DNA from 3 places in the Pradoshia sp. TA40_28 genome. Region 2 is predicted to be linked to each of the others. Evidence: riboswitches for the same ligand, from Rfam matches in the RefSeq annotation. Region 2 holds a riboswitch; each other region holds the start of a gene.

Region 1 (4,168 bases), on a different contig from region 2:
CCTATGTAGACTCTAAAATGGGATGAGTTTATGGAGTTTATTCATTAGGATCAAATAGAGGGGGGCGAAAATTGAAGAAGCATACGAATACCTTTTTAAATATTCATTTTATATCCTTTTTCGTGTTGATTACCCTCTTTATTGTCTGTACGCTCTTATTTGTCGATATTGCAGATAAATTAAATGATAATGAACTTTATCAGTTTGATATGATGATTATTCAGGAGGTTCAGGGCAGTATTAATGAACTGAGCACAAAAGTGCTTATTTTTATAACGAATTTAGGTTCAGTAAAAGGCAATATCCTGTTGGTTATCATTTTCTCTTTGTTTTTATTGTTTAAAAAACGTCCTTTAAGTGTTGTCTTTTTAACTACCGTGACATTGTCAGGTGGTTATGTGAACCATTATTTAAAATGGATTTTCCAACGAGAGAGACCTTCGTTAAATCCATTGGTTGAGGTAAATAGTTTTAGTTTTCCGAGTGGCCATGCTATGTCCTCTTTCATCCTATATGGGGCACTGATGATCATAACAACCAGAATCACCAAGAGCTGGCCGGTCCGATTAGGTGTCTATGCAATTTGTACATTCATGATTTTAACGATTGGATACAGCCGAATCTACTTGGGGGTTCATTTTCCGAGTGATGTTATTGCCGGTTTTATTGCAGGCTGTGCATGGCTAGCGATCATTGCAGTTTTATTTAAGTTTGGAGAATATAGAAAAATAAAAAGTTCGAAATCGTAGATAGGTGTCTGTAAGCCATAATGGTTTACGGACACCTATTTTTTTTGGAAGCTGCATGAAAATCCAACTTGTATACTTTTCGGATTGAATGCAGTCACATTCATAGTCTCAAATCAATAGAAATTGTCATTCTTATTAGAAATGAAGAAAGGCTCTGAAAAGACAACCGAAGGCGATTATGTCATTAACAATGGATATGGTATAATTTTCATGCAACTATATGGTGCGGGTGGTATGCGCCTTCTTTTCCTTATAACAAGTGAGGGGAGGTGATATACCAATGGATTTTCTTATAGCTCTGGCAAAAGATGTAGCCATGATTTTCTTAACAACTTTTGCTGCAGGCATCGCCACGCGATTCGCCAATCTCAAGCTTAAGGGCAAACGAAAAACCACCCCGCGCCGACCAAAGCATAAGGGTGGTTCTCCTAAGAACTAACTAATTTGCATACCACTCGCTTGTTAGTTGCACCAGGGAGTTACCAGCTCTCTGGTTTTTTTACTATATGTTTATATGTTTATACTATACCCTAAATAATAGAAATTCAATCAAAACTGTACTAGGGAGCCAATTGATGTTCGCCTTTTTTATCGAGTGACAAACATATGGAATGTCATAAGATGCATCGATTTATTTACCTATTCGATAAAAGGCTACTTAGTGGCCGTAACATTGATGGATAAGCAGGGTTTCATTGGTTTCGTTTGAACTCTAACAGATTTAAATCCTGTCTTCGTAAGAACCTCTTTAATTTCTTCCGCATATTGATGAGCCTGTTCTTCCGTTGCCTCTTCCTGTCTCGGTTGCACTGTGATTGTAAGGCCGCCATTCTCTTTTAATAAGGAATGTATTTTTTGAATGCAAGCTTCCTGGTTATCCCATAATGGATAACTGTTTACGCTAAAAATGTTATCGTACACCATTGGACTGGGCAATTCGAGTACAGTTCCATTAAATAAACGAAGCTGATTGCGGTCGAGTTGTTCCTGATTTCGTTTGCTTGCGTTTTTAACCATTTCTTCAGATGGGTCAACTCCATCGATTTGAACGGTCGGGTGTTTTTCAAAAAGGATATGCATTCCTTCCCCGGGGCCAAACCCAATTTCAAGCAGCGTATCATTCGGTTTAATAGATAATTGAGCAAATGTCCATTCATACAATTCTTCATTTTCATAGGCCATGATTTTACCAGCTAGTTTTCCAAGTACACCAGTTGGATTTTTAAATTGATTGGTTAAGATCTCTTTCATTTATCATCACTCCTATACGTAACATACCCAAAAAAATAAATGGCTAACTCTATCAAATTAATTATCTAAATAGATTGAAATAACTGAAAATTTATAGTAAATTAGGTAAATATATAATTTCATATTCTTATCTAGAGAGATGGAGGGACTGGCCCGTTGAAATCTCAGCAACCTGGATTCTAAAGTCCAAGGTGCTAAATCCAGCAAGCATTGCTTGAAAGATGAGAGACCTTAGGAAAAGGGCTTTCATATAATGAAAGCTCTTTTCTATTAGTCTGTTTTCCTCATCATCCATTCACTTTACCAAATTAGGGGGGAAAGACAGTGAATCTTTTGGAGACGTTAGATGAAAAAATTCTGGTTGCAGATGGGGCGAGTGGTACACTTTTATATTCTTTTGGAATTGATAGCTGTTTTGAAGAACTTAATCTGACAGATCCTGATCAAATCAAAAAGATGCACAGAAGTTATATTGGGGCGGGTGCTGATATCATTCAATCCAATACATTCGGTGCAAATTTCCATAAATTAAAAAGGTATGGCCTCGAAAGGGAAGTTTTCAAGATTAATGGGGCCGGAATGAAACTGGCCAAAGAAGCTGCTGACCCGAATACCTTTGTCATTGGGACAATCGGGGGATTGCGGAGCTTTAGAAAGTCGGAATTAACATTAAATGAAATTAAGGCATATTTTGAAGAGCAGCTGCTCGCTTTATTGAAGGAAGAACCAGACGGAATTTTACTGGAAACTTATTATGATTTAGAAGAATTACTAATGGTCTTAGAAGTAGGAAGAAAAAACAGCCATCTTCCTTTTATCACGAATATTTCCCTGCATGAAACAGGTCTATTGCAAAATGGAATGCATGTCAGTGAGGCGTTTTCTCTTTTAAAAAAGGAAGGAGCCGATGTCGTCGGGATTAATTGCCGGATGGGCCCGTACCATATGATTCAATCGTATGAAGAAGTGCCGCTTTTAAAAGATACGTATTATGCAGCATACCCGAATGCTAGCTTACCTGATTTGTCTGATGGAAGATATGTCTATTCAACAGAAGCTGACTATTTCATCAACAGCTCCAGACAGCTTGCGAAGCAGGGCGTACGCCTGTTAGGGGGATGTTGTGGGACGACGCCTGCACATATTCAAGCCATACGTAAAGGGATCGAGGGTCTTCTTCCTGTTAAGGAAAAAGATTTTGTAGCCGAGCCGAAAAATCAACCTTTCTCTTATGAAGGCATTCACCTTAACCGAACAGGGCCTGATACAATTTCAAGTAAAGCTAAAAGACAAACGACCGTCATCGTTGAACTGGACCCACCGAAGACACTTGGGCTAGAAGAGTTTTTGAGAGGAAGCCAGTATTTATTAGATTCAGGTACTGATGCGATTACCCTTGCGGATAATTCATTGGCTTCCCCGAGAATATCGAATCTGGCCGTAGCTTCCATTTTACAAGTTAAGTTAAATACATTGCCCCTTGTCCATTTAACTTGTAGGGATCATAATCTGATTGGCTTGCAATCGCATTTAATGGGGATGCATTCCCTCGGATTATCTGAGGTTTTAGTCGTGACAGGTGATCCTTCAAAAATTGGAGATTTTCCAGGAGCGACTTCCGTATATGATCTCTCTTCTATGGACTTAATTTCATTAATCAAGCAATTGAATGAAGGCCGATCCTATTCCGGAAAATCGTTAGGAAGCCGGGCAAATTTCGAAGTTGCTGCAGCCTTTAACCCACATGTAAAGTACATAGATAAAGCTGTACAGCGAATGGAGAAGAAGATTCAGGCAGGTGCAGATTATTTTCTGACCCAGCCAGTATTCAGTATCGAAAAATTAGAGGAAGTATACGCAGCAACCAGGCATATTACGAAGCCGATATTTATTGGCATCATGCCTTTAACGAGTCATAGGAATGCAGAGTTTTTACATAATGAAGTCCCTGGAATATCATTGCCGGCGCATGTTCGGACAGCAATGGAAAGGGCGGGTGCTGATCAAGAGAGTTGCGCACGTGAAAGCTTCGCCATATCAAAAGAATTAGTGGATGCCGCAAAGGAATTATTTAATGGAATTTATATTATTACACCTTTTATGAAATATGAATTAAGCGGGCGTTTAGTGCGATACATCAAGGAACAAAAATCAGTTGTCAATAGGGA
Region 2 (4,168 bases):
ATTGGAGCTTTAGCTGTTTCAAGTGGTGCTGCGGCTATCACACTCTCCATTTTAAATATTGCAGGATCAGGTGATGAAATTATCTCTGCTTCCACTCTATATGGAGGAACCTATAATTTATTCGCTAATACTCTTCCTAAGTATGGGATTGATGTAAGATTTGTAGATCCAGTGAATCCAGAAAATTTCAGAGAAGCCATTACTTCAAAGACGAAAGCGATTTTTGCAGAGACCATCGGAAATCCAAGCCTGCAAGTGCTAGATATTGAACGGGTTGCGGAGATTGCCCATGAAGTTGGAATTCCTTTGATCATTGATAATACTTTTGCCACTCCTTATTTAACACGGCCGATTGAATTTGGAGCAGACATCGTCATTCATTCTGCTACGAAGTGGTTACTTGGAAATGGAACGACATTAGGCGGAGTGATTGTAGATGCCGGGAATTTTGATTGGAATTCGCCTAAATTTCCTGGGTTTACAGAACCAGACCCAAGCTATCATGACTTGATTTATAGTGAGGCAATTGGAGCCGCAGCTTTTATTACAAAGGCAAGGGTACAGCTATTGAGAGATTTGGGTCCGTCCCTAAGTCCATACAACGCCTTTCAATTTATTCTTGGATTGGAAACCCTGCATGTAAGAATGAAAGAGCATATCGCTAATACAAGAATAATAGTCGATTATTTAAAACAACATCCTGCCGTATCCTGGGTCTCATATCCAGGCGATCCAGACCATAATGATTTTGAAAAGGCGAAGAAATATTTACCTAAAGGAGCAGGAGCAGTCGTTGTTTTTGGAATAAAGGGAGGACGTGAGGCAGGTAAAAAGCTGATTGATTCCATTGAGCTATGGTCCCATGTGGCCAATGTCGGTGATGCAAAAAGCTTAATTATTCATCCGGCAAGCACTACTCACCAGCAACTTAGTGAGGAGGAATTAAAGGCCTCCGGGGTGCAGGAGGATCTAATCAGGCTTTCCGTCGGTATAGAACATGCAGAAGATTTAATTGAAGAATTGGAGCTGGCGATTGAAAAGTCAACAGGGATTTCTTCGAATAAAGTCGTGGCGAATTAATCTAGTATTCACGCTATAAAGACTTTGCTGTTGACAGCTCTTTCTTCAACATGATAGGATAGCAGACAGTTAGATTTAATTGTATAGTGTCATTTACTCTTATCAAGAGAGGCGGAGGGATTGTGCCCTTTGAAGCCCGGCAACCGGCAATCTAGCAGATTGAAAAGGTGCCAATTCACACAGGATGAACTAAAATCCTGGGAGATGAGAGAAAGGAACATGTTTATAAATTAATCATGCCTTTCTGCCTCCGCAGAAAGGCATTTTTGTTTAATTGAAAACTATCTTAAAACTAGATGTTGAAAGAAAGAGCGGTGAACTTTTTTATGATTACATTACGTGATGTATCGAAGACCTTCTCGGGAACCTTTAAACGTTCATCAGCTGTCAAAGCAGTAGATCAAGTCTCTTTGTCAATTGAAAAGGGAGAGATCTTTGGAATCATCGGGTACAGCGGAGCAGGAAAAAGTACCATGATTAGAATGCTGAACGGTTTGGAGAAACCATCCGAAGGCAGTGTAGTAGTAGCAGGTAAAGATATGGCTGCTATTAAAGGTGCTGAACTTAGAAAAGCCAGAATGGAAATAAGTATGATATTCCAACACTTTAATCTTCTCTGGTCCAGGACAGTCAGTGAAAATATAGAGTTTCCTTTAGAAATTGCCGGTATACCAAGCAAAAAACGTAAAGAAAGAGTAAAAGAGCTAGTCAAACTGGTTGGATTAAATGGACGTGAAAATGCCTACCCATCCCAATTGAGCGGAGGTCAAAAACAACGGGTTGGAATTGCGCGTGCATTAGCCAATAATCCAAAAGTTTTGCTTTGCGACGAAGCAACTTCAGCACTTGATCCGCAGACTACAGATGACATTTTAGAGCTGCTGGTCGATATAAATGAACGACTTGGCTTAACAATCGTATTAATTACGCATGAAATGCATGTCATACGTAAAATCTGCCATCGCGTTGCTGTGATGGAGATGGGGAAAGTAGTAGAGAGCGGAAACGTGCTTGATGTATTTAAAAAACCAACTGCCCCGATTACGAAACGATTTGTACAGCAGGTTACCGAGCCAGAGGAAACGAAGGAAACCATCGAGCATTTGCTTGCTGAATATCCGACAGGCAAAGTCGTTCAGTTATCCTTTATCGGTGAATCTGCTGAAACACCTGTTTTATCAGAGGTCATTCGCTCTTATAAAATTAATGTAAATATATTGCAGGGAAAAATTTCACAGACTCAGAATGGATCCTATGGAACATTATTTATTCATGTAGATGGAGATCCAACTGAAGTTTCGAAAGCAATTGAATTTCTTCACAATCAGGAAATCGGTGTGGAGGTGATTTCCGAATGATAGAAACATTATTTCCAAATGTAGTATGGGAACGTATCTATGAAAGTACATGGGAAACCATCTATATGACAGGTATCTCATTAGTAGCAACTTTCTTCTTAGGAATTATATTGGGTCTCCTTTTATTCCTGACCTCCAAGGGAAATATGTGGGAAAACAAAGTGGTTTACGGAATTGTAGGTGCTTTCGTTAATATTTTCCGTTCCATTCCTTTCATCATATTGATCATTCTGCTCATTCCTTTCACAAAGGCGTTGGTGGGAAGCATTATTGGTGTCGAGGCTGCTTTGCCAGCTTTAATTATTGGAGCTGCCCCGTTCTATGCACGAATGGTTGAAATTGGTTTGCGCGAGATTGATAAAGGTGTAATTGAAGCTGCAAGATCTATGGGTGCCAGTTCATTTACGATTATTAGAAAAGTGCTCATACCAGAATCATTACCTGCATTAGTTTCAGGTATAACAGTTACCGCGATTGCGTTGGTTGGGTATACAGCGATGGCTGGTATGATAGGTGCTGGTGGACTGGGGAACCTTGCCTATCTTGAAGGATTTAGCCGAGGCCAGACAGATGTCACGTTTGTTGCTACTGTTTTAGTATTGGTTATTGTGTTTATTCTCCAATTTATTGGAGATTTTATAACAAGAAAATTAGACAAACGATAGGGAGGAACCAAAGTGAAAAAGTTATCATTCATACTTGTTTTAGGATTAACTCTTCTATTGGCAGCTTGCGGAGGGTCAGGAGATGAAGCCAATTCAGGTGACAAAGATCTAAAAACGATTAAAATTGGTGCTTCAAATGTTCCGCATGCGGAAATTTTGGAAGAAGCGAAATCTCTTCTTGAAGAAAAAGGTATTAAACTCGAAGTTGAAGTATTTACAGATTATGTAATGCCGAATAAAGCATTAGAAGATGGTTCAATTGATGCAAACTATTTTCAGCATATCCCTTATTTCGAGAGCCAAGTGAAAGATAATGGGTATGATTTTGCTAATGCAGGCGGTATCCATATTGAGCCGATTGGTGTCTATTCCAAGAAGTACGATAGCTTGGACGATCTGCCTAAGGGTGCAACGATTATCATGAGCAGCTCGGTAGCTGACCATGGACGTATGTTATCCATGCTTGAAACAGAAGGCTTAATAAAGCTGGAAGATGACATTGATAAAACAACTGCAACTGTAGATGATATTGCAGAGAATCCTAAGAAATTAAAATTTAAAACAGATATTGAAGCACCTATGTTAACGCAGGTTTATAATAATGATGAAGGTGATGCGGTACTGATTAATTCCAACTATGCAATTGATGCAGGTTTGGTTCCAGCAGAGGATGCCATCGCTCTTGAAAGTGCTGAAAATAATCCATATGTTAATATCATTGCCGTTAAATCCGAAGACAAGGATAAAGAAGAAATTAAAACTTTAGTTGAAGTCCTTCATTCAACAGAAATCCAGGATTTTATTACTGAAGAATACAAAGGGTCCGTTGTCCCTGCAACTAAATAATTTTTGAAATAAAAAGTACAGCCAAATTAGTGGCTGTACTTTTTTCTTCTATTATAAATAGTGTCTCTTAAGCCTGTGCTTCAGCCGCTTTTTACCATGATTATAAAGTCTCTTGGGTATCATTTTTCCGAATAGTTAAGAATTTCCTTGAATAAATACGCCAAATCGCTTTTAAGATGTGCTCAGTGTGGTATATAGACTTTGAGGGTTCTTCTCTAT
Region 3 (4,168 bases), on a different contig from region 2:
GGAATACATCTCCTTTAAACGTTTTCTGAAGAAACGAGAATTATTTGGAATGGATTTTATTTTTGATAAAATTCCAAATGAACTGGTTCCATTTGATATGAAGGCATTTTGTGAAGCTAAGGAACAGTTTGTCATTGGCGTGACAGATTGTCTCACAGGGGAAGCCGTATACTACAGTAAAGAGCACCAAACAAAAGATATTATAACGATCCTCCGCGCATCTAGTTCCATACCTTTTTTTGCTCCGGAAATCGCTTATGATGGAAGAATGCTGCTTGATGGGGGAATTGCGGATCCAATTCCGATTCAAAAATCTGAAGCAGATGGGAATACAAAAAATATAGTTGTGCTTACCGGAAATAAAGGATATATGAAAGGTTCATCGTTTAATTGGTTTGCAAAAAGAAAATATAAGAACTATGAAGGGTTATTAAAGGCACTCCGTGATCGGCATATTCTTTACAATGACACGGTACGTTATTTAGAGGAACAGGAAGAAAAGGGGAATGTAGTCCTGATCCGTCCGATTAAAAGATCAGATGTCAGTCGAATTGAACGTAACCCGGAAAAGCTGAAAAAGCTGTACAATCAAGGATATGCAGAAGCAAAGGCTGCTTATAGAAAAATAAAAAAGCTACTATAATAACAACCCATCACTTTGTGATGGGTTGTTGTTTGAATGTTTATGGCTGTACTAATTCTGATTGCAAATAGTGCCAAATTAAAGTAGTAGTATGTTCAATGGAACTGATATGGGTTCTTTCGAAAGCATGGGAAGCGTCAATCCCGGGACCAATCAACCCATGAATAATGTCATAGCCGGCACGAATAGCAGCTGAGGCATCAGAACCGTAATAAGGATAGATATCTACGCGATAATCCACCTGATGTTTCTTTGATAACTCGACAAGATGCTGACGCAAGCCATAATGATAGGGACCGCTTGAGTCTTTCGCACAAATGGAGACGCTGTATTCATCCGTTGCCTGTCCTTCCCCGATTGCCCCCATATCTACAGCCAGGTATTCAACTGTTTTTGCTGGAATATTGGAGTTGCCGCCATAGCCAATTTCTTCATTATTAGATATTAAGAAGTGGGTGGTATAAGGTAGAGTAATGTCTTCTTCTTTCAACTTTTTAATGATATACATCAGAATACCAACGCTGGCTTTATCATCCAAATGACGTGATTTAATAAATTCGTTGTCTGTCAGTTCAACACGCGGTTCGAAGGAAACGAAGTCGCCGACTGATATACCCAGGTTTTCTGTATCCTTCTTGCTTTTTGTGACAGCGTCAATTCGTACTTCCATGGTCGCATCCTCGCGTTTAATGTCCCCCATATTATGATACACATGGACAGATGTTTGATTGAGGAGAATCGTCCCTGTAAATGTTTTCCCATCAGCTGTATGGATTTTGCAGTATTCTCCTTCAACAGCATTCCAGCGAAATCCACCTACCATCGATAGTTTTAAGCGTCCGCTAGGCTTGATTTCTTTAACCATAGCACCTAATGTGTCAACGTGGGCTGTAAGGAAGCGATGTTTTGAATCATCACGCCCCTTGAAGGTTGCCAATAAGGCCCCTTTGTTTGTTTTAATTGTCGTCACACCTGTGGATTGCAAAAACTGTGCAACATGATTGATTACTTCTGTTGTATATCCGCTTGGACTTGGGATGGATACCAGTTCTTTTATATATTGATAAATTTCTTGACCATTAGCTTTCATGATTCCTAATCACTCCTTACTATGTATAAATGTATTATATCACTGTTAAAAAGTTGGACAAAAAAGTAAAAACAACTTGCATTTCGAAGCTTTGAATTGTACATTTATAGTTAAATAAATATTCTGATAAATCTTATCAAGAGAGACGGAGGGAACTGGCCCTATGAAGTCTCAGCAACCGCCAATCATGGAAAGGTGCTAAATCCTGCAGGACATCATTTTGTCTTGACCGATAAGAAGAAGCCTACTTGAACTAAAGTCTTCTTCTTGAAGACTTTTTTTGTTTATAGTATCTGTTAGCTTCTGCGTTCGTGTACAAAATGAAAGCCAGCCATATTCTATAAACAAAATGAAGGATTAATGTTGGGAGCAATTAAAAAGAGCAGGAAAGGTATGTCAAACATACGTGTTAGGGTTTAATGATGAGAGAGGAGTCATATATATGACAACAGTTAAAATCGAAACACTCTTAGCTCAAATAGGCAATCGAAGCGAAACACAGACAGGTACGGTTAATCCACCAGTCTATTTTTCCACCGCTTATCGTCACGATGGAATAGGACAATCAACCGGGTTTGATTACATTAGGACAGGTAACCCAACCAGAAAATTATTGGAGGAGGGAATTGCTGAGCTTGAGGGGGGCAAGCAGGGCTTTGCTTATAGTTCAGGTATGGCGGCTATTCACTCATTGCTTTGTTTATTTTCTCCAGGGGATGAGATCGCCGTCTCTGCTGATCTTTATGGGGGGACATACCGATTATTCGAACAAATATGGAAGACATATGGAATCAAAATCAAATCATGCCAAACCTATTCGGATTTTGTTGAATCCATTACGGAACGTACGAAGGCCTTTTTTATTGAAACCCCAACAAACCCGCTTATGCAGGAAATGGACATAAGTGAGATTGCTCAACTGACGCGTGCAAATGAACTATTATTGATCGTTGATAATACATTTTATACACCTATTCTGCAAAGGCCGCTTGAGCAAGGAGCAGATATTATTGTCCATAGCGCCACAAAATATTTAGCGGGACATAATGATGTATTGGCCGGTTTGATTGTCGCAAAGAGTGCGGATATTGGCACACGCCTTGAAGAATACCAAAATGCAACGGGAGCTGTGCTTTCACCCTTTGATTCCTGGCTTGTAATGAGGGGAATGAAAACATTAAGCTTACGGATGAAGCAACATGAGGATAATGCCAAGAAAATCAGTCGATTTTTAAGAGAGCGAGAAGAAGTGACGGATGTCCTTTATCCTGGTAAAGGAGGGATGATATCATTCCGACTCAAATCAGCAGAATGGGTCAATCCCTTTTTAAAGAGTCTCAAGATCATTTCATTTGCAGAAAGTCTGGGCGGAGTAGAGAGCTTGATGACGTATCCTGCAACACAAACACATGCAGATATACCAGAGGAAGTGCGCATACAAAATGGAGTATGTAATTGCTTGCTGCGTTATTCTGTTGGGATTGAACATACAGATGATTTAATTCAAGATCTCAGTCAAGCTTTTGAATCAATAGTAGGGAAATGATAGGCTAAAGATTTTAGTCGATATCTGGGATTACGTAAATTCAGCACGAGCGCCTATAATAGCTGGTAGTGCGTGGGTGAACGGATGAATAAAGCTTTATTCTAGTAGAGGGAACCCATATTGTTTAGGGGTTCCCTTTCGTTTCCTTAAAAGCAACAGTATGGGAAGAGAATCGTGCTTAGAATACGGTTATAGTCGGTTATCTACGATTATTTCTTTGGCACTAAGGTGTATCTTTGGTAGTATTGTTCTTTGGTGGTTGAAGAACAGGTTAAATGAATTGATATTCAAGGAATTTTTTCATGATATTTTTCAATTTTTTTACATTATTTAATATTCATGTAGGCAATATAGAGTACAATTTGATATTCTATACGTATAACGGACTTTATGAAAAAAGGATAGGGGGAGTGATGACATGAAAGCTTTAATAAATATAGATTATACAAATGATTTTGTAGCGGATGCTGGCAAATTAACTTGCGGTAAACCTGGAAGAGAAATCGAAGAATATATTGTTTCTTTAACCGAGAAATTTATTAAGGATAGAGAGCTTGTTGTATTTGCTGTTGATGTTCATGATGAAAATGATCCCTATCATCCTGAAAGCAAATTATTCCCTCCGCATAATATACGAGGTTCCGAAGGACGTTTATTATTTGGAAATCTTCAAAATGTGTATAATACATATAAAAGCCAAGAGAATCTCCTATGGATTGATAAAACAAGATACTCTGCCTTTGCCGGAACCGATTTAGAAATTAAATTGCGTGAACGGGGTGTTACAGAGTTACATTTGGTTGGAGTCTGTACAGATATTTGCGTTTTACATACAGCGGTAGATGCCTATAATAAAGGGTTTAAAATTGTGATACATAAAGATGGAGTG

Evidence for each region. Region 2 has a riboswitch for S-adenosylmethionine ahead of AC58NB_RS13650 (methionine ABC transporter ATP-binding protein). Riboswitches for the same ligand answer to the same signal wherever they lie in the genome.
Region 1: it holds a riboswitch for S-adenosylmethionine, as region 2 does, so the genes downstream of both, AC58NB_RS06345 (bifunctional homocysteine S-methyltransferase/methylenetetrahydrofolate reductase) here and AC58NB_RS13650 (methionine ABC transporter ATP-binding protein) in region 2, are expected to answer to the same signal.
Region 3: it holds a riboswitch for S-adenosylmethionine, as region 2 does, so the genes downstream of both, AC58NB_RS12195 (methionine biosynthesis PLP-dependent protein) here and AC58NB_RS13650 (methionine ABC transporter ATP-binding protein) in region 2, are expected to answer to the same signal.

Annotation. Positions count from the first base shown of each region.
Region 1 is NZ_JCATZO010000004.1:84,552-88,719, reverse strand. It holds gene dapF (diaminopimelate epimerase) at 1-26, shown strand, start outside; gene AC58NB_RS06360 (phosphatase PAP2 family protein) at 72-749, shown strand; gene AC58NB_RS06355 (hypothetical protein) at 1,030-1,188, shown strand; gene AC58NB_RS06350 (SAM-dependent methyltransferase) at 1,404-2,000, opposite strand; SAM riboswitch class I at 2,125-2,228, shown strand; gene AC58NB_RS06345 (bifunctional homocysteine S-methyltransferase/methylenetetrahydrofolate reductase) at 2,325-4,168, shown strand, end outside.
Region 2 is NZ_JCATZO010000010.1:55,200-59,367, forward strand. It holds gene AC58NB_RS13645 (O-acetylhomoserine aminocarboxypropyltransferase/cysteine synthase family protein) at 1-1,080, shown strand, start outside; SAM riboswitch class I at 1,177-1,291, shown strand; gene AC58NB_RS13650 (methionine ABC transporter ATP-binding protein) at 1,407-2,438, shown strand; gene AC58NB_RS13655 (methionine ABC transporter permease) at 2,435-3,103, shown strand; gene AC58NB_RS13660 (MetQ/NlpA family ABC transporter substrate-binding protein) at 3,116-3,949, shown strand.
Region 3 is NZ_JCATZO010000008.1:67,934-72,101, reverse strand. It holds gene AC58NB_RS12205 (patatin-like phospholipase family protein) at 1-643, shown strand, start outside; gene AC58NB_RS12200 (M42 family metallopeptidase) at 684-1,733, opposite strand; SAM riboswitch class I at 1,864-1,972, shown strand; gene AC58NB_RS12195 (methionine biosynthesis PLP-dependent protein) at 2,176-3,279, shown strand; gene AC58NB_RS12190 (cysteine hydrolase family protein) at 3,698-4,168, shown strand, end outside.